DNA from 2 places in the Kineococcus haloalkalitolerans genome. Region 2 is predicted to be linked to the other one. Evidence: riboswitches for the same ligand, from Rfam matches in the RefSeq annotation. Region 2 holds a riboswitch; the other holds the start of a gene.
What was found. Region 2 has a riboswitch for cyclic di-AMP ahead of ACRYMY_RS04280 (C40 family peptidase). Riboswitches for the same ligand answer to the same signal wherever they lie in the genome.
Positions count from the first base shown of each region.

Region 1 (11,531 bases), on a different contig from region 2:
CGTCGCGCGGGCGAGCTGCTGGAGCGCCTGGGCCTGGGTGACCGCGGCCGCGAGCAGCTGGAGTCCCTGTCGCTGGGCAACCAGCAGCGCGTGCAGGTGGCCGCCGCCCTCGTGCACGACCCGGAGCTGCTCGTCCTCGACGAGCCGTTCTCCGGCCTGGACCCGCTGGCGGTCGACGCCATGGCCGAGCTGCTGCGCGAGCGGGTGCGCGCAGGGGTCGGCGTCCTGTTCTCCAGCCACCAGCTGGACCTCGTCGACCGGCTGTGCGACGAGCTGGTCGTCCTGCACGCCGGGCGCGTCGTGGCGGCCGGGGAGCCGCAGGAGCTGCGCCGCTCCCGCTCGGGGGCGCGCTACCGGGTGGAGGCCGACCCGGCCGTGGACGACCTGTCCTGGCTGGACGCGGTGCCGGGGGTGCGGGTCGCGCGGCGCGAGCGCGGCAGCGCCGAGCTGGAGGTGCTCGCGCCGGGCGCGCAGCGCGAGGTCCTCGACGGCGCGGTGCGCCGCGGCGGCCTGGCCGCGTTCGCGCCGGTCGTGCCCACCCTGTCCGAGCTGTTCCAGGAGGTGTCGCGGTGAGCGCGGGGACCGCGGGCGTGCGGGTCAGCGGGCAGTGGCGGCTGGTCGCCCGCCGCGAGACGACCGAGCGGCTGCGCGACAGGGGCTTCCTGTGGTCCACGGGCCTGCTGCTGGCGATCGTGCTGGCGGCGGTGTTCCTGCCGGGGCTCCTCTCCGGCGGCACCGACCGCTACGACGTGGCGATCGTGCAGGAGACCCGGCCGCTGGTGGAGCGGGCGGGGCCGGGCGAGAGCGGCGTCGAGGTGCGCCTGCGCGAGAGCGACGTCGCCGGTGCCGAGGCGCTGGTGCGCGCCGGGGACGTCGACGCGGCGGTCCTGCCCGCGGCCGGCGGCGGGGACGGCGTGGAGGTCGTCGGCGACACCTCCGTGCCGGGCGCCTTGGCCGAGGTGCTGACCGCCCGCGTGAGCGGGGCGCAGGCCGTCGAGCGCCTGGTCGCGGCCGGGGTGCCGGCCGGGGAGGTCGGGGCGCTGCTGGCCGCGCCCGGCCCGGCGCAGCGGCTGCTGGACCCCTCCGCCGTCGACCCCGTCGTCACCTACGTGCTGGGGCTGGCGTTCGCGGTGCTGTTCCTGCAGATCGTCCTGATCTTCGGCTACTCCATCGCGCAGAGCGTGGTGACGGAGAAGCAGACGCGGGTCGTCGAGCTGCTCGTGGCGACCGTCCCGGTCCGCCAGCTGCTCGTCGGCAAGATCGTCGGCAACGGCCTGCTGGCGCTGGGGCAGCTCGCGCTGATCGTCGGGGTCGGCCTGGCGGGGCTGGCCGTCGCGGAGCCGGAGCTGCTGGCGTCGCTGCCGAGCGTGCCGGCCGCGGCGGGCTGGTTCGTCGTCTTCTTCGTCCTCGGCTTCGCGATGCTCTCGTGCCTGTGGGCGGCGGCGGGCGCGATGGCCAGCCGCCTGGAGGACCTGCAGTCCACCGCGACGCCCGTGCAGATGCTGCTCATGCTGCCGTTCTTCGCCACCTTCTTCGCCACCGAGCCGGGCACGCTGCAGACGGTCCTGTCGTACCTGCCGTTCTCCTCGCCGATGGTCATGCCGCGGCGGGTGCTCGCCGGTGACGTGGCTCTGTGGGAGCCGCTGCTGGCGCTGGGGATCGTGGTGGCCACGGCGGCGCTGCTCGTGGCGGTGGCCGTGCGCCTGTACGAGAACTCGCTGCTGCGCACGGGCCGGGCCCTGTCCTTCCGCGCCGCGTGGCGGCGGGCGGCGTGAGCGGGGTGGGCGGGACGGGCGGCGCGCGCCGGCGTGTCGCGCGCACCGGGCTGCCGGTCGCGGTCGCGGCGGTGGGCGGCAACGCGGTCGCCGGCCGGGCGGCGCTGGCCTGGTTCGCCGGGCTGCGCCGGCCCCGCTGGCAGGTGCCGCTGCCGGTGTTCGCGGGCGTGGGCGTCGCCTACTACGGGGCGATGACGATCGTCCTCGACCGCGCGGACCAGCGGGGCGACGAGCGGGCCCGCCGTGCCGCGCTGGCCGTCCTGGCGGGCAACGAGCTGTGGAACGTCGCCTTCTTCGGCCGCCGCAGCCCGGCCGCGGGCTTCGCCGGGATGCTCGCCTTCACGGTGCCGGTGGGCGTCCTGCTGGCGGCGGTGCGCGAGGACCGGGTGTCCCGGGCGCTCGCCGGCGCCTACGCGCTGTGGGTCGTGGGCTACGACGTGCCGTGGTCCTACCGGCTGTGGCGGCTGAACCCGCCGTCCTGAGCGGTGGTCGCGTGCCCGACGATGGCGCCCGTGGACGGGGTGACGGGCGGCGGGGCCGAGGGCGGGGCCGAGCGCCCGGCGGAGCGGGTGGTGGGCGTCGGCCCGTGGGAGGGCCCGTGGCCCGACGACCCGCGCTACGACCCCGAGCTGCTGCGCGACGGAGACCGCCGCAACGTGGTGGACCGCTACCGCTACTGGTCGAACGAGGCCGTCGTCGCCGACCTCGACACCCGCCGCCACCCCCTGCACGTGGCGGTGGAGAACCACCAGCACGACGCGAACATCGGCTCGATCGTGCGCACGGCCAACGCGGCCAACGTCGCGGGCGTGCACGTGGTCGGCGCGAAGCGGTGGAACCGGCGCGGCGCGATGGTCACCGACCGGTACCTGTCGGTGCACCACCACCCGGACGCGGAGGCGCTGGCCGCGTGGGCGGCGCAGCGGGACCTGCCCCTGGTGGGTGTCGACAACGTCGAGGGCTCGGTGCCGCTGGAGACGTACGACCTGCCCCGCGGGTGCGTCCTGCTGTTCGGCCAGGAGGGGCCGGGCCTGAGCCCGGAGGCGCTCGCGCGCTGCCGCGCCGTGCTGGCCATCGGTCAGTACGGTTCGACGCGGTCGATCAACGTGGGCGCCGCGGCCGCCGTCGCCGTGCACGCCTGGGTGCGGCGGCACGTCTTCGGTCAGGTCCCGCACCCGCCCTCGTGACTTCCGCGGTGGAACGTCGAGCGCGAGCGGTGGCGGTGGTGATCGGCTCTGCGCCGTCCTTGACGGGCCGTGAGGTTCCGGCGTAGAACTCGGGAGTCCTGCTCGACGACGAGAGAGCCCTCCCTCCCATGACCTTCAGCCTCGCCGTCATCGGCGCCGGCCAGTTCGCCGGGTCCTTCACCAAGCTCTGGTCCCTGCACCCCGGCGTCGGCGACATCCACGTCACCGACCTCCTGCCCGAGCGCGCCGAGGCGCTCGTGGCCGAGCAGGGCCTGGCCGGCACCCTGCCCTCGGTCGAGGACGTCCTGGCCTCCGACGTCGACGCCGTCGCGGTCTTCACCCAGCGCTGGACGCACGGGCCCCTCGTGGCCGCTGCCCTGGACGCCGGCAAGCACGTCTACTCCGCCGTCCCCATGGCCATCACGGCCGAGGAGGTGGCCGCGGTCGTCGAGCGCGTCGAGCGCACCGGCCTCGTCTACATGATGGGCGAGACGAGCTACTACAACCCGGCCGTCGTCTACGTGCGCCAGCGCCTGGCCGAGCTCGGCGACGTCTTCTACGCCGAGGGCGACTACGTCCACGACATGGACCTGGGCTTCTACGACGCCTACCGCTACTCCGGCGGGGAGGACTGGAAGGCCACCGCCAGCTACCCGCCCATGCTGTACCCCACCCACGCCGTCGGCGGGGTGCTGGGCGCCCTGCCCACGCACGCCACGAGCGTCAGCTGCATCGGCACCCCCGACCGCCGCGGCGACGGCGTCTTCGACCGCTCGGTGAGCATGTGGGACAACGACGTGTCCAACGCGACCGCGCTCTTCGAGCTCGCCGGCGGCGGCGCGATGCGCACCAACGAGTTCCGCCGCGTCGGCTACCCCTCGCACCTGAAGGAGTCGCGCTTCAGCTTCTTCGGCACCGGCGCCAGCTTCGAGCAGACCGCCCGCAGCAGCGTCTGGCAGGACAAGGAGCGCGTCGACGACGTCACCGACCACCTGCACGCCCGCTCCGGCTCCGCCGACGACCCGGCCCTGGCGGACGTCTCCCCGGCGCTGCGCGCGGCCTTCACGTCCGGGTGCGCGCCCGTGCACGACCGCAGCCGCCTGCCCGCGGAGTTCGAGGGCGCGCGCAACGGCCACGAGGGCAGCCACCACTTCCTCGCCGACGACTTCGTCCGCTCGGTGACCGACGGGACGCTGCCGCCCGTCAACGCGTGGGTCGCGGCCCGCTTCACGCTGCCGGGCATCGTGGCCCACGAGTCGATGCGCCGCGGCGGCGAGCGCCTGCCGGTGCCCGACCACGGCGAGCCGCCCGCCCGCGGCTGACGCGCGGCACGCGCGAGGGCCCCGGACGCGCGCGGCGCGTCCGGGGCCCTCGTGCGCGGGGGAGCGGTCAGCCCCCCGGGGTTCCTCAGGGGAGGACGAGCACCTGCCCGACGCGGATGTGCGCGGGGTTGGCGCCGATGGTGCCGCGGTTGGCGTCGTACAGGGCCGCCCAGCCGCCGGCCACGCCGTTGCGGGCCGCGATGCGGTACAGGGTGTCGCCGGGGGCGACGACGGCCGTGCGGCCGCCGGGGGCCGCGGCGGGGGCGGCCTCGGCGGGCGCGGCCGCGGGGATCGGGGCGGGGGCGGACTCCCACACCGGCGCCGGCGGGGCCGGGTTCAGCAGGCGCTGCTCGGCGCCGACGGGGTCGGCCGCGCCGCGCAGGCCCAGCTTGCGCGAGCAGGAGGGCCAGGCGCGCCAGCCCTGCTTGGCCAGGACGCGCTCGGCGACGACGATCTGCTGCTCGCGGGTGGCCTGGTAGGCGTAGCGGGCGAACTGCCCGCCGCCGAAGCCGGACCACGTGCGGGGGCTGAACTGCAGGCCGCCGTGGTAGCCGTTGCCGGTGTTGATGGCCCAGTTGCCGCCGGACTCGCAGACGGCGAGGCGGTCCCACTCGGACTCGGGCGCGGCCGAGGCGGAGGAGACGGGGCCGACGAGGGCGGCACCGGCCGCGCCGGCGGCGGCCGCGGCCAGCAGGGCGCGGCGCAGGGTGCGGGGGCGTGCGGGGGCGCGACGGGTCGCGGGCATGGCTGTCTACCTCCAACGCCTGCGAGGTGAGCTGTCGGGTTCGGGTCGAAGGTTGTTGACCCGGCCGCCCGTGGGCGGCTTCACCCCGAGGACTCCCGTCCGGCGGTGCCGGCCGGTCGTCCGAGGAACCATGGGTCCCCCGCTCCTGCCCGTCGGAGATCGTGAACCGGCGCGGTGGGCAGGACTCGGCGTGTCCGCGGCCGTGCCCCCGATCGCCTCGGGAGCGGAGTGACGGTAACAAGCCGGAGCGCTCCCGTACACCTCCCCGTGGCCCGATCGTGACCTGCGGGCCCGTCCGCGGCCCGGACGGAGCAGCACGGGGGCCGTGCGTGTGGCACATCTCACGCTGCGCGACGGCCCTCGGCGGGCCGTGCGCGGCGGCCGCTCAGCTGTTGGCGAGCAGCTTGGCCACGGCCTCCTCGATGCGCGGGGTGAAGTCCCCGGCGCGCTCGCCCGGGCGCCCGTGCAGGGGCTCGCCGAAGGTCACGGACACCCGCGGGCGCCCCTTCGACGGCCAGTTCTGCTTGGGGGGCATCGCCTCGTACGTGCCGCGCAGCGCGACCGGCACGACGGGCACCCCGGCCTCCAGGGCCAGGTAGGCCGCGCCCTTCTTGAACGGGCGCATCTCGCCGGTGTAGCTGCGCCCGCCCTCGGCGAAGATCACCAGGCTCCAGCCGTCGGCCAGCAGCTGCGAGGAGGCCTGGGCGCCGCGGCCGCCGCGCCGCTCCAGCGGGAAGGTGCCGATGACCAGCCCGGAGGGGGCCGCGCGCCACCACACGTCGAAGAAGTAGTCCGCGGCCGCCGCCACGGCCACCCGCCGGCGCCGGCGCGGGCCCAGGGCGTCCAGGATGACGGGCGCGTCCAGGTGCGAGGAGTGGTTGGCGACGAGGACCGCGGGCCCGCCCAGGGCGTCCAGGCGCTCGGCGCCGTGCACCTCCAGGCGCAGCTCGGCCGTCAGCAGGGGGTGCAGCACGGCGCGCTGCAGCGCCGAGCGCACGGCCGTGGCCGGGCCCGAGCGCACCCAGTCGTTGCGGTGCACGCGGTGCGGGTCGTCCCCGCCGGGGCCGCCCGGGGCGCCGCCGGAGGGGGCGGTCGCACCGCGGCCGGGGAGCTTGCCGCGCAGCGCGGGCAGCACCCGCCGCCGCCCGCCGGCGGCCATCAGCGTGGTCGTGAGCGTCGTCATCGACGGACCTCCTCGCGCGCGGTGCCGGGCGCGTTCAGCAACGGTGACGGCAGCACCCGCGCATCCTCCCACGACCGGCGGGCAACGCCCCCGCGGACGGGCCGGGCCGGGGCGCGGCCCCGGCCCGTCAGTCGGTGCCGGCGAGCACCTGCTGCGGCACGCGCAGCCGCAGCGTCGGCGAGGTCGCCGCCCAGTCCGCCACCGGCCAGCGCGAGGCCCGCGCGACCCGGAACAGCGGCACGTCGGGGGAGACGGCCGTCGGGTTGCCCACGGCCTTCAGCAGCGGCAGGTCCGAGTGGGAGTCGGCGTAGGCGTAGGAGGCGGCCAGGTCCGCCCCCTCGACCTCCGCGTAGCGGCGCAGCCAGGCCGCGCGCGCCTCGCCCACCAGCGGCGGGGAGGTCAGGAAGCCCGTGGCGCGGCGCACGCCGTCGGCGCCGACCTCCTCCTCCAGCTCGGTGCACACCACCTCGTCGAACAGCCCGGACAGCGGCCGCGTCACGGTGCGCACGTCGCCGGTCATGAGCACGGTGCGGTGGCCGGCGTCGCGGTGGGCCTGGATGCGCTTGAGGGCGTCGGAGCTGACGCGGTGCAGCAGCTTGGGACCGTGCACGTCGTCCACGAAGCGCTCGAGCACGTCGAGGTCCACCCCGGCGTAGCCGCGGAACAGCGAGCGCAGGAAGCTGCCGCGGTCCTTGCGCTCGGCGGCGATCCAGCCGGGCAGGTTCCGCACCACGCGCCCGAACTCGGCCACCCGCGCGGGCGCGCCCAGCCCGGACAGCCGGAGCTCCAGGTAGGTGTCCACGACGGTGCCCGGCAGCAGGGTGCCGGCGAGGTCGAAGACCGCCAGGACGGGCGGGCCACCGGGGGTGGCGGGCACCAGGTCGCGGGGGCCCGAGCGCTCGGCGGCCCTGCGGCGGGCGCGGATCTGCTCGTACTTGCGCATCTGCCCGGTGACGCTGGGGCAGTGGGTGTCCTCCCAGTACTGCTTCCAGTCGATGACGGAGGTGTCGAAGCCGAACTCCTCGACGTCGGCGGGGTCCAGCGACCGGTGCAGGGCCAGGGTGTTGTCGTCGACGAAGCGCAGCTCCGCCTCGGTGTACGCCTTGTACAGGTCCATGTAGCGGCGGGCGAACTCCACCTGGCGGCGGGTGCCGTCGATCTTGCGGGAGACCTGGCGCACCCGCTCCGAGCGCGGCGCCAGCGCGAGGACGCGCTCACCGGCGGCCGTCAGCAGCTCGCCGGTGCGCACCTTGCGCTCGACCTTGCCGACCCCGGGGAACTGCCACGTCGGCATGACCTCGGGGGAGGAGTCGAAGGGGTGCTGGACGAAGTAGTTGCGCACGTGCGTGTACAGGCCGCGGAAGGTGATGGGGTTCCGGTTGCCCGAGGACACGTGGTAGTACGCCGGCTGCGACAGCGGCGGCGGAGCGGCGGAGGCGGCGATGATCGCGTTGACGACGTGGTCGATCGGCACGACGTCGAGCACGGAGTCGGGGGCGGCCGGGAACTCCGTCAGCTCGCCCTTGCCGTAGGCCAGGATGATCGGCTCGGCCATCTTGAAGCCCTCGATCCACCCCGGGTGCGGGTGCTGCAGGGCCGACTCGACGATGCTGGGGCGCAGGACCGTCGTGGGCACCACCGGGGCGGCGACCTCCTCCACGAGGCGCTCGCCCATCGCCTTGGTGAACGTGTAGCAGTCCGTCCAGCCCAGGGTGCGGGCGCGCTCCTTGCCCGCGGCCTTCTGCTGCTCGACGACCCAGCGGACCCGGCGCTCCTCCGCGCCGGCGGCCACGCTCAGCGGCCCGGCGCGGCCGTGGTCGCGCTCGGCGGCGCGCAGGAACTCGCGCAGCCGCGGCTCCAGGCGGGAGTCCTCCTCGATGCGGGCGGCCAGCTGCAGCCCCGCGGTGGTCTCCTTGCGCCAGTCCACCTCGTGCTCGACCGCGCGCTCGGGGACGGCGCCGCGGCGGCGCCCGCCCACGTACGCCGTCGACACGTGCACGTAGTGCACGGGCCGGCCCGAGGCGGCCGCGGCCTCCAGCGTGCGGTCGACCATCGCCTGCGTGCCCAGGACGTTGGTGGTGAACGCGTCCTGGATGAGCGGGTCGAAGGAGACGTCGCCCGCGCAGTGCACGACGACGTCGACGTCGGCGGGGAACTCCGGCACCGAGGCCAGGTCGCCCTCGAGGACCTCCACCCGCGTCTTCAGCAGGTCGTCGACGTCCCCGGCCGCTGCGAAGATCGGCTTGCGCAGCAGGGCCCGCACGCGGTCCTCGCCGCTCTGACCGGGCTTGGGGCGCACGAGCACCACCACGCGGGTCCCCGGCAGGTCCACCAGCAGCCGTTGCACCAGCGCCTCACCGATGAAGCCGGTGACACCGGTCAGCAGGAGCCGCTTGCCGTCGAGCTGGTCAGCCAATCGCACCGGGCGATCCTGCCACGACCGCGGTCCCCGGCCCGAACGCCGACCGCCCGCGTGCGCCCGGCCTAGGCTGCCCGCGTGGAGCTGGCGTGCTGGCAGACGGCGGGGACGAGCGGCGAGCCGGGGGAGCCGGGGGACCCCGCGGTCGTGGAGGCGAACCTCGCCGCGCTCGACGCGGCGGCCGCGGAGGCCGCCGCCGGCGGGGCGGACCTGCTGGTGACGCCCGAGATGGTCCTCACCGGGTACGCCGTCGGCCGGGAGGCGGTGCACCGCCTGGCCGGGCTGCCGCTGGCCGAGCGCGTGGCCGAGGTCGCCCGCCGGCACCGCCTGGCCGTGGTCGCCGGCCTGCCCGAGCTGGACGGCGGCGCCTGCTGGAACACCGCCCTGGCCGTCGGCGCCGACGGCGAGGTCCTGGCCCGGCACCGCAAGGCCCACCTGTTCGGCGAGCTGGACCGCGGCACCTTCGCTCCCGGCGGGCGCCTGGTCACCACGTTCGACCTGCCCGGCGCCGGGGGCGTCCGGGTCGCGCTGCTCGTCTGCTACGACGTGGAGTTCCCCGAGGCCGTGCGCGCCGCGGCGCTGGCCGGCGCCCACCTCGTCGCCGTGCCCACCGCGCAGATGGAGCCGTTCGCCTGGGTGGCCGAGGAGCTGGTCCGGGTGCGGGCGTGGGAGAACCAGCTGTACGTGGCCTACGTGGACCGGGTCGGCGCCGAGGGCGACCTCGTCTACGTGGGCCGCAGCAGCGTCGTCGACCCCTCCGGCGCCGTGCTGGCGAGCGCCCGCGACGGCGAGGCCCTGCTGCGGGCCACCGTCGACCCGCGCCGGGTCGCCGCCGCGCAGCGGGCCAACCCCTACCTCGCCGACCGGCGCACCGACCTGTACTGAGCTCGCCGGCCCCCGGAGGTCGTCACCGGCGCGTCCGGCGCGACAGCGGGGCGTGACGGGTCCACCATCTGCCGCGGACCACCCCACGGACCGCGAGGAGGCGGACGGTGCCCAGTCACACCCCCACGGAGCACGAGGCAGGAGCACGGCTGCCGCGCCGGCGGCCCTCGCCGCGCTCGGTCGTCGTCTGGACCCTGGTGGCGCTGGTCGGCGCCACCTGCTGGACGGTGCTCGCCCTGGCGCGCGGCGAGGAGGTCAACGCGCTGTGGATCCTGTTCGCGGCGCTGGCCTCCTACGCGATCGCCTACCGCTTCTACGCCCGGTTCATCACGTACCGGGTGCTGCGCGCCGACGACTCCCGCGCCACCCCGGCCGAGCGCCTGCACAACGGCGTCGACTACGAGGTCACCGACCGGCGCGTGCTGTTCGGCCACCACTTCGCCGCCATCGCCGGCGCCGGCCCGCTCGTCGGGCCCGTGCTCGCGGCGCAGATGGGCTACCTGCCCGGGACGATCTGGATCGTCGTCGGCGTCATCTTCGCCGGGGCCGTGCAGGACCTGACGGTCCTGTTCTTCTCGATGCGCCGCGACGGCAAGAGCCTGGGGCAGATGGTGCGCGAGGAGATCGGCCCGGTCGGCGGCGCCGCGGCCCTCGTCGCCGTCTTCGCCATCATGATCATCATCCTGGCGGTGCTGGCGCTCATCGTCGTCAACGCCCTCGCCGAGTCCCCGTGGGGCGTGTTCTCCATCGCCCTGACCATCCCCATCGCCCTGTTCATGGGCGTGTACCTGCGCTACCTGCGCCCCGGCAAGGTGCTGGAGGCCACCGGGATCGGCGTCGTCCTGCTGCTGGCGGCCATCGTCGGCGGCGGCTACGTCGAGCAGCTCGGCCTGGCCGAGGACCTCACGCTGTCCCCGGAGACGCTGGTCATCGCCCTCGTCGCGTACGGGTTCGTCGCCTCGGTGCTGCCGGTGTGGCTGCTGCTGACCCCGCGCGACTACCTGTCGACGTTCATGAAGATCGGCGTCATCGTGCTGCTGGCGGCCAGCCTGCTGGTGGCCCGGCCCGTCCTGGCCAACCAGGCCGTCACCGACTTCGCCCGCGAGGGGAACGGCCCGGTCTTCGCCGGCTCGCTGTTCCCGTTCGTGTTCATCACCATCGCGTGCGGAGCCCTGTCGGGGTTCCACGCGCTCATCGCCTCCGGCACGACGCCCAAGATGATCGCCAAGGAGCGCCAGGTCCGGCTCATCGGCTACGGCGGCATGCTCATGGAGAGCTTCGTCGCGATCAGCGCCCTCATCGCCGCCTCGGTCATCGACCAGGGGATCTACTACGCGATGAACTCCCCGGCCGGGGCCACGGGCGGCGACCCCGTCTCCGCCGCGCAGTTCGTCACCGGGCTCGGGTTCGCCACGACGCCGGAGACCCTCACCGCGGCCGCGCAGGCCGTGGAGGAACCCAGCCTCGTCTCCCGCACCGGCGGCGCCCCGGCCCTGGCGCTGGGCATCTCGCAGGTGTTCCACGAGGCGTTCGGCGGCGGCCTGCAGGCGTTCTGGTACCACTTCGCGATCATGTTCGAGGCGCTGTTCATCCTCACCGCCGTCGACGCCGGCACCCGGGTGGGCCGGTTCATGCTCCAGGACACCGTCGGCAACGTGTGGAAGCGCTTCGGCGACCTGTCGTGGCGGCCGGGGATCCTGCTGTCCAGCGCCGTCGTCGTCGGCGCCTGGGGGTACTTCCTGTGGGTGGGGGTCACCGACCCGCTGGGCGGCATCAACCAGCTCTTCCCGCTGTTCGGCATCGCCAACCAGCTCCTCGCGGCGATCGCCCTCACCCTGGCGACGACGCTGCTGATCAAGCACGGGCGGCTGCGCTGGGCGTGGGTGACGGGGGTGCCGCTGGCGTGGGACCTGACGACCACGATGACCGCCAGCTACCAGAAGGTGTTCTCCGCCGACCCGCTCATCGGCTACTTCGCCAACGCCGCCCGCTTCCGCGAGGCGCAGGCCCGCGGC
Region 1 covers NZ_JBJLSH010000061.1:2,964-14,494, forward strand. Annotated here, with positions in the region: gene ACRYMY_RS17875 (ABC transporter ATP-binding protein) at 1-573, shown strand, start outside; gene ACRYMY_RS17880 (ABC transporter permease) at 570-1,775, shown strand; gene ACRYMY_RS17885 (TspO/MBR family protein) at 1,772-2,257, shown strand; gene ACRYMY_RS17890 (TrmH family RNA methyltransferase) at 2,279-2,962, shown strand; gene ACRYMY_RS17895 (Gfo/Idh/MocA family protein) at 3,091-4,284, shown strand; gene ACRYMY_RS17900 (LysM peptidoglycan-binding domain-containing protein) at 4,370-5,029, opposite strand; cyclic di-AMP (ydaO/yuaA leader) riboswitch at 5,031-5,211, opposite strand; gene ACRYMY_RS17905 (lysophospholipid acyltransferase family protein) at 5,415-6,212, opposite strand; gene ACRYMY_RS17910 (SDR family oxidoreductase) at 6,340-8,634, opposite strand; gene ACRYMY_RS17915 (nitrilase-related carbon-nitrogen hydrolase) at 8,710-9,516, shown strand; gene ACRYMY_RS17920 (carbon starvation CstA family protein) at 9,624-11,531, shown strand, end outside.
Region 1: it holds a riboswitch for cyclic di-AMP, as region 2 does, so the genes downstream of both, ACRYMY_RS17900 (LysM peptidoglycan-binding domain-containing protein) here and ACRYMY_RS04280 (C40 family peptidase) in region 2, are expected to answer to the same signal.

Region 2 (11,531 bases):
GCGGCTGCTGCGCTGGCGCACCCCCGCCACCGGGTGAGGTGCGGGTGGTCGCGGACACTGGTCCCCCGCCCCGCGACCGGAGGTCCCGTGCTGTTCGTCCCCGCCCGCCCGCCCCGGCGCGCCGTCCTCACCGGCGCGCTCGCCGCCACCCTCAGCGCCGGGCTCGCCGGCTGCGCCCGCGACGGGGGCGCCGGCGGGACCGGCGCGGCCGCCGCGGCGCTGCGGGTCGGCCCCCTGACGACGCAGAACACCCTCAGCCTCGCCCTGGCCTCCGGCCTCCTGGAGCGCCACCTGGCCGACGCCGGCCGCGAGCTGAGCGCCGCCACGCCCTTCGCGGCGTTCGCCCCGGCCGCCGAGGCGCTCGCCGCCCGGCGCATCGACGCCGGCAGCGGCAGCTCCACCGCCCTCGTCGCCGCGCTGCGGGGCGGGCCCGGCCCGGTCGTCTTCGCCGTCGAGGTCGACGAGGGCGCCAGCCAGGGCATCGTCGCCACCGGCGGCAGCGGCGTGCGCACCCTCGCCGACCTGGCGGGGCGCTCGGTGGCCGTCAACGAGGGCGGCACCGGCGACTACCTGCTGCGCCTGGCGCTGGAGCGCGAGGGCATGACGGTGGACGACGTGCGGCCCGTCCACCTGGGGCCGCCGGACGCGGCCACCGCCTTCGCCAGCGGGCAGGTGGACGCCTGGGCGACCTGGGACCAGTACCTGGCCACCGCCCAGGCGCAGCCGGGCACCGCCACGCTGGCCCTGGCCCGCGACATCGGCGCCGCCAACCGCACCGTCCACGTCGTGCACCGCGAGTTCCTCGACGCCGACCCCGTCGCCGTGCGCGCCGCGCACGAGGCGCTCGTCGAGCAGGCCGCCGCGGTGGCCGCCGACCGGCGGGTCCTCGTCGACGCCTACACGGCCGCCGGCGCCTCCGCGGAGATCGCCGAGGCCGTGGCCGCCCAGGGCGGCGCCTCGCGCGTCGTGCCCGCCGACGAGGCGTTCCGCGAGGAGCTGCAGGGCGTCGCCGACTTCTACGCCGCGCAGGGGCTGACGCCCACCGCCACCGACGTGGGCGGCGCCGTCGTCGACGTGACGACCCTGGCGTGAGCCGCGCGCCGGCCGCAGCGGTCGACGGGGGGCCGGACGGGGGGCGCGACGTGGTGCGGCTGCGCGGCCTCGTGCGCGAGCTGGGCGGGCGCCGGGTGCTCGACGGCCTGGACCTGACGATCGCCGCCGGGGAGTTCACGGCCCTGCTGGGGCGCAGCGGGTCGGGCAAGAGCACGCTGCTGCGCACCCTCGCCGGCCTCGACCCGGCCCCGGCGGAGGGCACCGTGCTGCCGGCCCTCGTGGGCACCGCCTTCCAGGAACCTCGCCTGCTGCCGTGGGAACCGGTGTGGCGCAACGTGGTCCTGGGCGCCGGGCCGCGCGCCTCCCGCGAGCTGGCCCGCTCGGCGCTGGCGGAGGTGGGGCTGGAGCACCTGGCGGACGCCTGGCCGCTGTCGCTGTCCGGCGGGGAGGCGCAGCGGGTGTCGCTGGCCCGCGCGCTCGTGCGCGGGCCCGACCTGCTGCTGCTCGACGAGCCGTTCAGCGCGCTCGACGCGCTGACCCGGCGCTCGGTGCACGCGCTCGTGCGCGACCTGCACGCCCGCCACCGCCCCGCCGTGCTGCTGGTGACCCACGACGTCGCCGAGGCCGTGGCGCTGGCCGACCGGGTGCTGGTCCTGGACGGCGGGCGCACCACCGCCGAGCGGCGGGTGACGCCCGCCGTGCGCGGCGACGACGCGGCCGCGGCCGCCCTGGTGCGCGACCTGCTCGGGGCGCTGGGGGTGCCCGCCGGGCCGGTGTGAGCGGCCCGGGCGCGCCGGCTCAGCCGACCTGGCGCACCCGCCAGGCCCGGCCTGCGACCTCGACGACGTCGCCGTCGGCGAGCTGGCGGCCGCGGCGCTCCTCGACCTCGCCGCTGACCGTGACGTCCCCGCCGGCCAGCAGCTCGCGGGCCTCGCCGCCGGTGCCGACCACTCCGGCCAGCTTGAGGAACTGACCGAGGCGGACGGTGCCGGTCACGTCGACGTCGCGCGGGGTGCTCACCGCTCCAGCCTGCCGTCCCGGCCCGGCGACCGCCGCCCCGGGGTGGTCAGGCGTCGTCGTCGACGGCGAGCGCCGCGAGCACCGCGGCGATGCGGTCGGCGTCGGCGCGGGTGAGGCGCTCGGGGACGACGACCTCGGCGTGGCCGCCGCGCAGCAGCGGGACGGTGTGCCGCAGCACCCCGGCCGCCGGGGCCACCCCGACGACCTCCGCGTCCACGGTGCCGGCGTCCGCGGCCGACCGCCGGGGACGCACCGGCTCGTCGACGGAGTCCTCCACGGGCTCGGCGGCCTCCGGGCGCGCTCCGGCCCCGCCGAGGAACGCCTTGAGCCGCTCGACGCCCTGCGCGGCCACCCGCTCCGCGGCCGGGTCCAGCCGGCCCTGCCGCAGCAGCTGCTGCAGCACCTGCTCGAGGGGCTTGTCCCCCGGTCGCTCGTTCATCGTCCCCGCTGCCCTCCACGTCGTCCGCCGGGCGCCGGCGCGCCCCGCTCGAGCCTCCACCCAACCGCGGCGGCGCGCGCGGCGGCGTCCCCCGATGGTCGCCGGACGCGGGGCCGTTCGGGGCCGGGCGCGACCGGGCGGCTCAGCCGCCCAGGTGCCCCCAGTCGCCCTCCATCTGCGACCACGGCCCGACGGCGGCGACCCGGCCGCCGTCCAGGACGACGACGCGGTCGGCGCGGCGCAGCGCGGCCCGCTTGGAGGAGGACCCGAGCACGGTGACGCCGCGCCGGCGCAGCGACTCCCACAGCTCCACCTCGGTGCGGGCGTCCAGGGCGCTGGACACGTCGTCGGCCAGCAGCAGGTCCGCGCCGGTGGCCAGGGCGCGGGCCAGCGCCAGGCGCTGCACCTGCCCGCCGGACAGCCGCACCCCGCGGTGGCCGACGAGGGTGGCGCGCCCGCCGGCGGCCACGACGTCGGCGTCCAGGCGCGAGTCGTCGAAGGCCGCGTGGACGCGGTCGGCGGCGTGGTCGTGGTCCAGGTCGACGTTGTCGAGGAAGGAGCCGCTGAGCACGCGCGGCACCTGGGCGACGTAGCAGACCTGCCCGGGGCGCAGGAAGGTCTGCGGGTCGTCGACCTCGCGGCCGTTCCAGCGCACCTCCCCCTCGTGGTCGACGAGGCCGGCCAGCGCGCACAGCAGGCTGGACTTGCCGGCGCCGACGCGGCCGGTGAGCAGGACCAGCTCGCCGGCGCGCACCCGCAGGTCCACGCCCTGGACGCCGACGGTGCCGTCGTCGTGGACGGCGGCCACGGCCGCCAGCTCCAGCTCGCGCAGCGGCTGCTTGACGGGCGCGGCCGGCGCGGGCGCCGCCCCGCGCACGAGGTCGACGCCCGCGGGCAGCGCGAGGACGTCGCGGGTGCCCGCCAGGGCGGCCACCTCCCGCAGCCAGGTGCGCGCGACGGGCGCCTCGGTGACCACGGCGCCGGCGACGGTGCCGTAGTAGGAGGAACCGGCCAGGGCGGTGGACACGAGCAGGGCGGTGGCCAGGTCCCAGCGGCCGGACAGGTGGAACCACCAGGTCAGGACGATGCCGGCCTGCACGAGCACGCCCGGCACCCCGTCGAGCAGGGCCCGCACGCGGTGCTCGCGCACCGAGGCCCGCACGCGCCGGTCGTCGAGGGCGGCCAGGTGGCCCAGGACGCCGGGCGCGGCGGCGGCCAGCTTGACGGTGCGCAGGGCGTCCAGGGCCGAGCCGAGGGTGCGGCCGAAGACGGCGCGCGCGTCCCCGGCGGTGCGGGCGCTGGAGCCGGCGACGGGGGCGCCGGCGGTGGACACGGCCGCGGAGACGACCATGACGGCGGCCACGACGGCGCCGCCGAGGACGCTGCCGGACAGCAGGGCCGTCACGGCGACGACGACGGCGCCGATGACGACGTCGACCCACCGGTCGACGTAGAGGACGAAGCGCTCGGAGTCCAGGCAGCGGGCGGCGACCTCCCCGGGCGGGGTCCGCGGCAGGCGCCGCTGGCGGGTCTGCCCGCGCAGGACGGCCAGGCGCACCTGCAGGGTGACGGCCGACCACCACTGCGGGTACAGGCGCAGGGCGTGGGCGAGCGCCGGCGGCACCAGCAGCAGGGTGGCGACGACCCCGGCGGCGAGCAGGACGACCTCCGTGCCCGCCTCGCCGGTGCCCTGCACGTCGCGCAGGGTGGCGACCAGGTGGCCCCACACCCACCCGGTGACGGCCCCGTAGGCGCCGACGACGGACACGACGCAGAACAGCAGGGCCCCGACGACGCCCCAGCGCGGCTGCACGGCCACGGCGCGCAGGACGCTGCGCGCCAGGCTCGGGCGCGGCGGCACGGGCGGGCGGGTGTCGCGGCGCACCCGCGCGGCGGTGGCGGCCGGCGCGGGCGGGGGCGCGGTGTCCTCCCCGGCGGCGCGCAGCAGCTCGCGGAAGGGGCCGGGCTCGGCGGCCAGCCGCTCGCGGGGGCCGTGCTGGACGAGGCGGCCGGCCTCGAGGACGGCGACGGTGTCGGCGCGCCGGGTGGTGGACAGGCGGTGGGCGATGAGCAGGCCGGTGCGCCCGCGCAGCAGCCGCTCGGCGGCGGCCGTGACGCGCCGCTCGGTGACGGGGTCCATGCGGGCGGTGGCCTCGTCGAGGACGACGACGCGCACGTCGCGCACCAGCAGGCGGGCGAAGGCGACGAGCTGCTCCTCCCCCGCGGACAGGGCCAGCCCGCCCGCGCCCAGCCGCGTGTCCAGCCCCTCGGGCAGGGCGTCGACCCACTCCTCCAGGCCGAGGGCGGCGACGGCGCGGCGCACGGCCCCGCGGGGGACGTCGGCGAGCAGGGTGATGTTCTCGGCGAGGGTGGCGGCCAGGACCTCGGTGCGCTGGGTGACGACGCCGACGCCGCGGCGCAGGTCCTGCACGTCGGTGGCGGTGACGTCCTGCCCGCCGACGAGGACCTGCCCGGGCGGGGGTTCGAGGGCGCGGGAGAACAGCGCGGCCAGGGTGGACTTGCCGGCACCGCTGCGCCCGACGACGGCGCAGGTGGTGCCGGCGGGCACCACCAGCGACACGTCGTCGAGGGCGAAGCCGCCCGGGTGGGCGAAGCGCAGGTGCTCGGTGCGCAGCTCCAGCGGTCCGGGCGGCAGGAGCCGGCCGCCGCGCGGTTCCGCGTCGGCGCCGAGCATGCCGCGGATGCGGGTGAGCGCCCCGAGGCCGCCCTGCAGCTCCGGCAGCCGGTTGCTGACCTCGGTGAGGTCGCCGACGAACCCGCCCAGCAGCAGCCACAGGGTGACGAGGGCGGCCACGTCCAGCGTGCCGGCGACGACGAGGCCGCTGCCGGCGGTGACGAGGGCGACGAGCAGGCCCGTGAGGACGAACGCGGTGCGCAGGCCCACGCTGGCCGAGGCCGTGCAGGTGGCGGCCACGGCCCGCAGCACGCGCGCGGCGCGGACGGCGTAGCGGCGCACCACGTGCGGCTGGCCGAGGCTGGAACGCACGTCGTCGCGGCCGGCGACGGTCTCCTCCAGCTGGGCGGCGTGGTCGGTCCAGGCGACCTCCTCGGCCAGCTTGCGCTGCGCGACGACGCGGGTGAGCGGGCGGGCCACCAGCAGCGCGAGGGCGGCGACGAGGGGGAAGGCGATCCACGCCGGCCACCACGTCAGGCCGGCCACGACCCAGGCCAGCGCCGAGCGCAGCAGGGCGCGGGACAGCTCCCACGCGGTGCGCCGCAGCAGCTCGCCGAGCTGGCGCGGGTCGTCGTCGACGCGGTCGAGGACCTCCCCGACGGCCTGCTCGGCCAGGGCGGGCAGCGGCTGGTCGACGGCCGCGGCCAGCAGGTCGGCGCGCAGCCGGCCCTCGGCGCGCCCGACCACCCCGGAGAAGACGGTGCGCCCGACGGTGTCCAGCAGGCTGGCCCCCACGAGCAGGACCGCCAGCAGCGCCAGGGCCGGGGCGGTGGGTCCGGCGGCCAGCCGCCCGGTCACCACCGTGGCGACGGTCTCCCCCACCGCGGCCAGCACGGCCAGCGCGGCCGCGACCGCGCTCGCCGGACCGGCCAGCCGGCGCGCCGTCAGCGTGCGCACCCCTGCCCCCGTCCCCGTCGGCTCCCCCGGCGAGCACCGGGCACCCCGACGCTAGGGGGCGGCCCCGCCGGTGCTCCACCGGGTTTCGGGCCGGTGGGGCCCGGCGGGGCCGGCGAGCGCTCAGGCGGCGGTGGCCAGGTACTCGTCCCAGCGCGGGTCGGGCTGCTCGGCGCCGCGCACCGCCCAGGAGGCCCCGCGCGGGGCGGCGGGCCGGAACGGCAGCGACCAGCCCATCTCCTCCGGGGTGCGGTCGCCCTTGGCGTTGTTGCAGCGCACGCAGCAGGCCACGAGGTTCTCCCACGTGTCCGGGCCGCGGCGGCTGCGCGGCAGGACGTGGTCGACGGTCGTGGCGTGACCGCGGCAGTAGGCGCACCGCTGGTGGTCGCGGCGCAGCACCCCGCGCCGGCTGACGGGCACGACGCTGCCGCGCGGCACCCGCACGTAGCGGCTCAGGAGGATGACGGAGGGGCGTTCCAGGCTGACGGTGGCGCCGACGACGGGGTCGGCGTCCGCCAGGACGACCGACGCCTTGCCGGCGAGGACCAGGACCAGCGCGCGGCGGAAGGACACCACCGCGAGCGGTTCGTAGCCGGCGTTCAGCACGAGAGTGCGCATCGACACCTCCACACAGGGGCCCGGACGACGAGAGGCGCCGTCCCCCGGGGGGACGGCGCCTCTGAGATCGGCGACGTGGGCACGCGCGTGCACCACCGGATGGCGGTGGACCACCGGATGGTGGTGCGGCGGTGTGACACCCATGGCGGGCCTCCCGGACGCGCGTGCGGTCGTCGTGGTCGCACTGTACGTCCGGCCGGCGCCGGAGTCAGGCGGGTTGAGCCACGTCACACCGTGTCGCGCCCCGTCGCGCCCGCCGGCCACCCCCGGGACGCGCGGAGGCCCGGTCCCCCGCGGGGGACCGGGCCTCGTGGACGCGGTGGCCGGTGGCCGTCCGTCAGACCGGGGCGACCCGGCCGAAGGTGACGGCGGAGGACCAGATGGTGCGCAGCTGCACGGGCTTCCCGGCGCGCGGGGCGTCCCACATCATGTTGTCGCCGGCGTAGATGCCGACGTGGTAGGCGCGACCGCCGCGGTTGGAGAAGAACACGAGGTCGCCGGGGACGGCGTGCTCGCGGGCCAGGGGCGCCGCGGCGCCCTTCTGGGCGTTGGCGGTGCGGGGGATCTCCACGCCGATCTCGCGCATGACCCAGCTGGTGAAGCCCGAGCAGTCGAAGCCGGCCGGGGTGCTGCCGCCGTACACGTACGGCACGCCCGCGTAGCGGCTGGCGACGTCCAGGATCTGCTGACCGAGCGGGACGGCGGGCGCGTGCTCGACGACCGGGGCGGCCGGGGCGGCCGCGACGGCGGGCGCCGCGGCGACGGCGGGGACGACCGCGGCCGGGGCGACGCCGCTGGCGGCGCGCTCGGCGCGCACGACGGCGGGGGCCGGCGGCGGGGGCGGCGGCGGGGCGGGGGTGGGCACCGTGGTGAAGGCGGCGGTGGTCGCCACCTGCGCGGCGGCGGTGGCCGGGGCCGCGACGACGCCGACGGGGCTGGTGCCGAAGGCGGCGCTGACCGCGGTGCGGACCGAGGCGTCCACGGCGGCGGGGGCGGGGGCGGCACCGGCGGGGGCGGCGACCGAGAGGGCGAGCCCCCCGGCGGCGGCCAGGACGGCGACACCGCGGCCGGCGGCGCCGGCGCTGCGGCCGACCGTCTCCGCGAGACCGGTGAGGGGGGTGAGGGGGCGGACGGGCGCGCGGTGGCGCGCCGGGACGCGAGTCGTCACAGGTGTGGGCCTCTCCGACGCCTGCGAGGTTAGCTGTCGGGTTCGGGCGGGAGTCTCGCCCGGCCGGCTCTCGCCGGCTTCACCCCGAGGACCGCTCCGCCCGGAGGCGGGGCTGCCCGGAAGTTGGTTTCCCCGTCCCTGCCATGGGTCTGTCGGGGGACCTCTCCGCGCTGGCAGGGCTCGGCGTCCGCGGGAGGGCTCCCCGGTCAGTGGCCGGGGAACGGCGGGAACAGTAGCCGACGGCTCACACCGATGTCACGCACCGGTCACGAGGACGTGCCGAACAGGTGGCGTCACGTGACCTTCGATGAACATCGGGTGACAACGGGCTGGTGGGAACGGCCGGGCTCACGCGGTCTCGGCGACGAAGACGTGGTTGGCCTCGGCCGTCGTGAGCTTCACCACTCCACCGTCCTCGCCGTCCCCGCCACCGCGGACGGCGACCTCCAGACCGCCCGGCACGCTCGTGGCCACGACCGTGGCCCCCGAGCGCACCCCGGCGCGCGCGAAGCGGGCCAGCAGGTCCACGTCGGTCTGCAGCGGCTCGCCCAGGCGCCGCACGACGAGGTCGCGCCCGGCCAGGTCCCGGCTGGTCAGCGGGCGCACGCCCTCGGCGCGGAACGGCTCGGCCGGCCCGACCTCGCCCAGCTCCTCCAGGCCCGGGATCGGGTTGCCGTAGGGGTCGGACTGCGGGTGGTGGAGGATGTCGACGAGGCGCTTCTCGACCTCCTCGGAGATGACGTGCTCCCAGCGGCACGCCTCCTCGTGCACGAGCGGCCAGTCCAGCCCGATGACGTCGGTGAGCAGCCGCTCGGTGAGCCGGTGCTTGCGCATGACGCGCATCGCCTTGGTGCGCCCGGCGTCGGTCAGCTCCAGGCGGCGGTCGGCGCCCACGTGCAGGAGCCCGTCGCGCTCCATGCGGGCGACCGTCTGCGACACCGTGGGCCCGGAGTGGTGCAGGCGCTCGGCGATGCGGGCGCGCATCGGCACGACACCCTCCTCCTCGAGCTCGAAGACCGTCTTCAGGTACATCTCGGTGGTGTCGATGAGGTCGCTCACGACGACCATTCTCCGGTACGGGGCCCCCGGGCAGCACCCCTGGCCGACGGCGGTCCGGGCCGGCCGGCCCCGCGCCCCGCGCCGCACCCACGCCTCGCGGGCGCGCGCGGCGGCGGTTAGCGTCGCCGGGCGTGAGCGCGCGCCCCTCCGGCCAGGCCGGCCGCAGCGTCCTGTGGTTCCGCCGCGACCTGCGGCTGCGCGACCACCCCGCCCTGCTGGAGGCCGCCGCCGACGGCGAGGTCGTCCCCCTCTTCGTCCTGGACCCGGCCCTGTGGGGACCCTCGGGCGACGTGCGGCGCACCTACCTGCTGCGCTCGCTGCGCGCCCTGGACGCCGACCTCGGCGGGCGGCTGGTCGTCGAGCGCGGGGACCCGCAGCGCCTCGTGCCGCAGGTGGCCGCCCGCGCGGGGGCGGCACGGGTGCACGTCAGCGCCGACGCCGGGCCGCACGGGCGCCGCCGCGACGAGGCCGTGGCCGGGGCGCTGGCCGCCGACGGGCGCGAGCTGGTGCGCACCGGCACCCCCTACGCGGTGGGGCCGGGCACCCTGCTCAACGGCTCCGGGGAGCCGTTCAAGGTCTTCTCCGCCTTCGCCCGCGCGCACCGCGCGCACGGCTGGCCCGCGCCGGCCGACACCCCCGGCCGGGTGCGCTGGGCGGCGGACGCCGGGGAGGGCGTGGACGGCGCGCACTGGCCGGAGGAGCCGGGCACGGGCGGCGTCGAGCTGCCCCCGGCGGGTGAGGCGGCGGCCCACGACCGCTGGGAGCGCTTCCTCGCGTCGGCCCTGGGCGAGTACGCCGACCACCGCGACCGCCCGGACCTGGACGGCACCTCGCAGCTGTCGCACGCGCTGAAGTGGGGCGAGCTGCACCCGCGCACGCTGCTGGCGGCGCTGGCGCACCGGCGCTCGGAGGCGGCGGCGGAGTCGGCGCGGACCTTCCGCGACGAGCTGACCTGGCGCGACTTCTACGCCGACGTGCTGTGGCACCGCCCGGAGACGGCGCGCGAGTACTACCGGCCGCAGCTGGAGGCGCTGCAGTACACCGAGCCGGGCGAGGACTTCCGCGCCTGGGAGGAGGGCCGCACGGGCTACCCGGTCGTGGACGCCGGGATGCGCCAGCTGCGGACGGTGGGCTGGGTCCACAACCGGGTGCGGATGATCGTCGCCAGCTTCCTCGTCAAGGACCTGCACGTGGACTGGCGCTTCGGCGCCCGCACCTTCATGCGGGGCCTGCGCGACGCGGACCTGGCCAGCAACAGCCACGGTTGGCAGTGGGTGGCGGGCTCGGGGACCGACGCCGCGCCGTACTTCCGGATCTTCAACCCGGTCACGCAGGGCAAGCGCTTCGACCCCGACGGGGACTACGTGCGCCGCTACGTGCCGGAGCTGCGCCACCTGCCGGGGAAGGCCGCCCACGAGCCGTGGGAGCACGTCGAGGGCTACGCGCACGGCTACCCGGAGCGGATCGTCGACCACGCCGAGGAGCGCCGCCGGTCCCTGGCGGACTACGCCCGCGTCAGGGGCTGAGCCCCGCCGCGCTCCTGGTCCGGGGCCGGACGGGTGGCGCGCCCCGGCGCGCGGAACACCTCCCGGCCGTGGGATGTTGTCGCTTCAAGCACCGTCCCACCCGACCGGAGGCACTCACCGTGACCGTCACCACCGACACCCGCCGCCTCGACGAGGCCGCCGCCGACCTGCTCTTCCGCGAGGCCCGCACCGCCGGCACCTTCACCGGCGAGGAGGTCACCGACGAGCAGGTCCGGGCGATCTACGACCTCGTCAAGTACGCGCCCACGAGCATGAACACCCAGCCCGTGCGCCTGCTGCTGGTGCGCACGCCCGAGGCCCGCGAGCGCCTGGCGACCATGATGGCCGGCAGCAACGGCGACAAGGTGCGCCGCGCGCCCCTGTCGGTCGTCGTCGCCGCGGACCGCAACTTCCACGACCGCCTGCCGGAGGTCTTCCCGCACTTCCCCGGCGCGCGGGACCTGTTCGCCGACGACGAGCCGCGCCACCGCACGGCCGTCTTCAACGGGGCCATGCAGCTGGCCTACCTGGTGATCGGCGTCAGGGCGCTGGGCCTGGACGCGGGCCCGATGACCGGCATCGACGCGCCGGCGATCGAGGAGGCGTTCTTCGCGGGGCTGGACCAGGAGGTCCTCGCCGTGGTCAACGTCGGCGTCGCCGAGCAGGACGCCGCGCACCCGCGCCTGCCGCGCCTGCCCTACGAGGACGTCGTCCGCACCGTCTGAGCAGCACCGCACGAGCACGACCGGGCCCGGGGACGAGGAAGTCCCCGGGCTCTTCCCGTCCCGATCGCTCGGGACGGGGCCGGCTGGACGAAGCCGGCGCCCGGGGACCCGGTGACTGCCGTGGATTCGCCGCGCTGCGCGGGGCGACCAGAGCGGTCCGCGTCCATCACGCAGCTGCTAGCGGGCAGCCACCTCACGCGTCCGATGAGAACTCATGTACCGGACCACCTCCCTTCCCGTGTCCTCCGACCGTACGTCGGCCCGGCGCCGGTGTCACCCCCGTTTCGCCGCCCGCGAACCGGGTGCCGGGAGCCGGCCGCGCGGTCGCCGGAAC
Region 2 covers NZ_JBJLSH010000006.1:13,539-25,069, forward strand. Annotated here, with positions in the region: gene ACRYMY_RS04245 (ABC transporter permease) at 1-37, shown strand, start outside; gene ACRYMY_RS04250 (ABC transporter substrate-binding protein) at 88-1,092, shown strand; gene ACRYMY_RS04255 (ABC transporter ATP-binding protein) at 1,089-1,832, shown strand; gene ACRYMY_RS04260 (RNA-binding S4 domain-containing protein) at 1,852-2,073, opposite strand; gene ACRYMY_RS04265 (hypothetical protein) at 2,120-2,512, opposite strand; gene ACRYMY_RS04270 (ATP-binding cassette domain-containing protein) at 2,655-6,104, opposite strand; gene ACRYMY_RS04275 (HNH endonuclease) at 6,225-6,719, opposite strand; gene ACRYMY_RS04280 (C40 family peptidase) at 7,057-7,887, opposite strand; cyclic di-AMP (ydaO/yuaA leader) riboswitch at 7,891-8,052, opposite strand; gene ACRYMY_RS04285 (metal-dependent transcriptional regulator) at 8,236-8,946, opposite strand; gene ACRYMY_RS04290 (cryptochrome/photolyase family protein) at 9,078-10,472, shown strand; gene ACRYMY_RS04295 (malonic semialdehyde reductase) at 10,592-11,197, shown strand.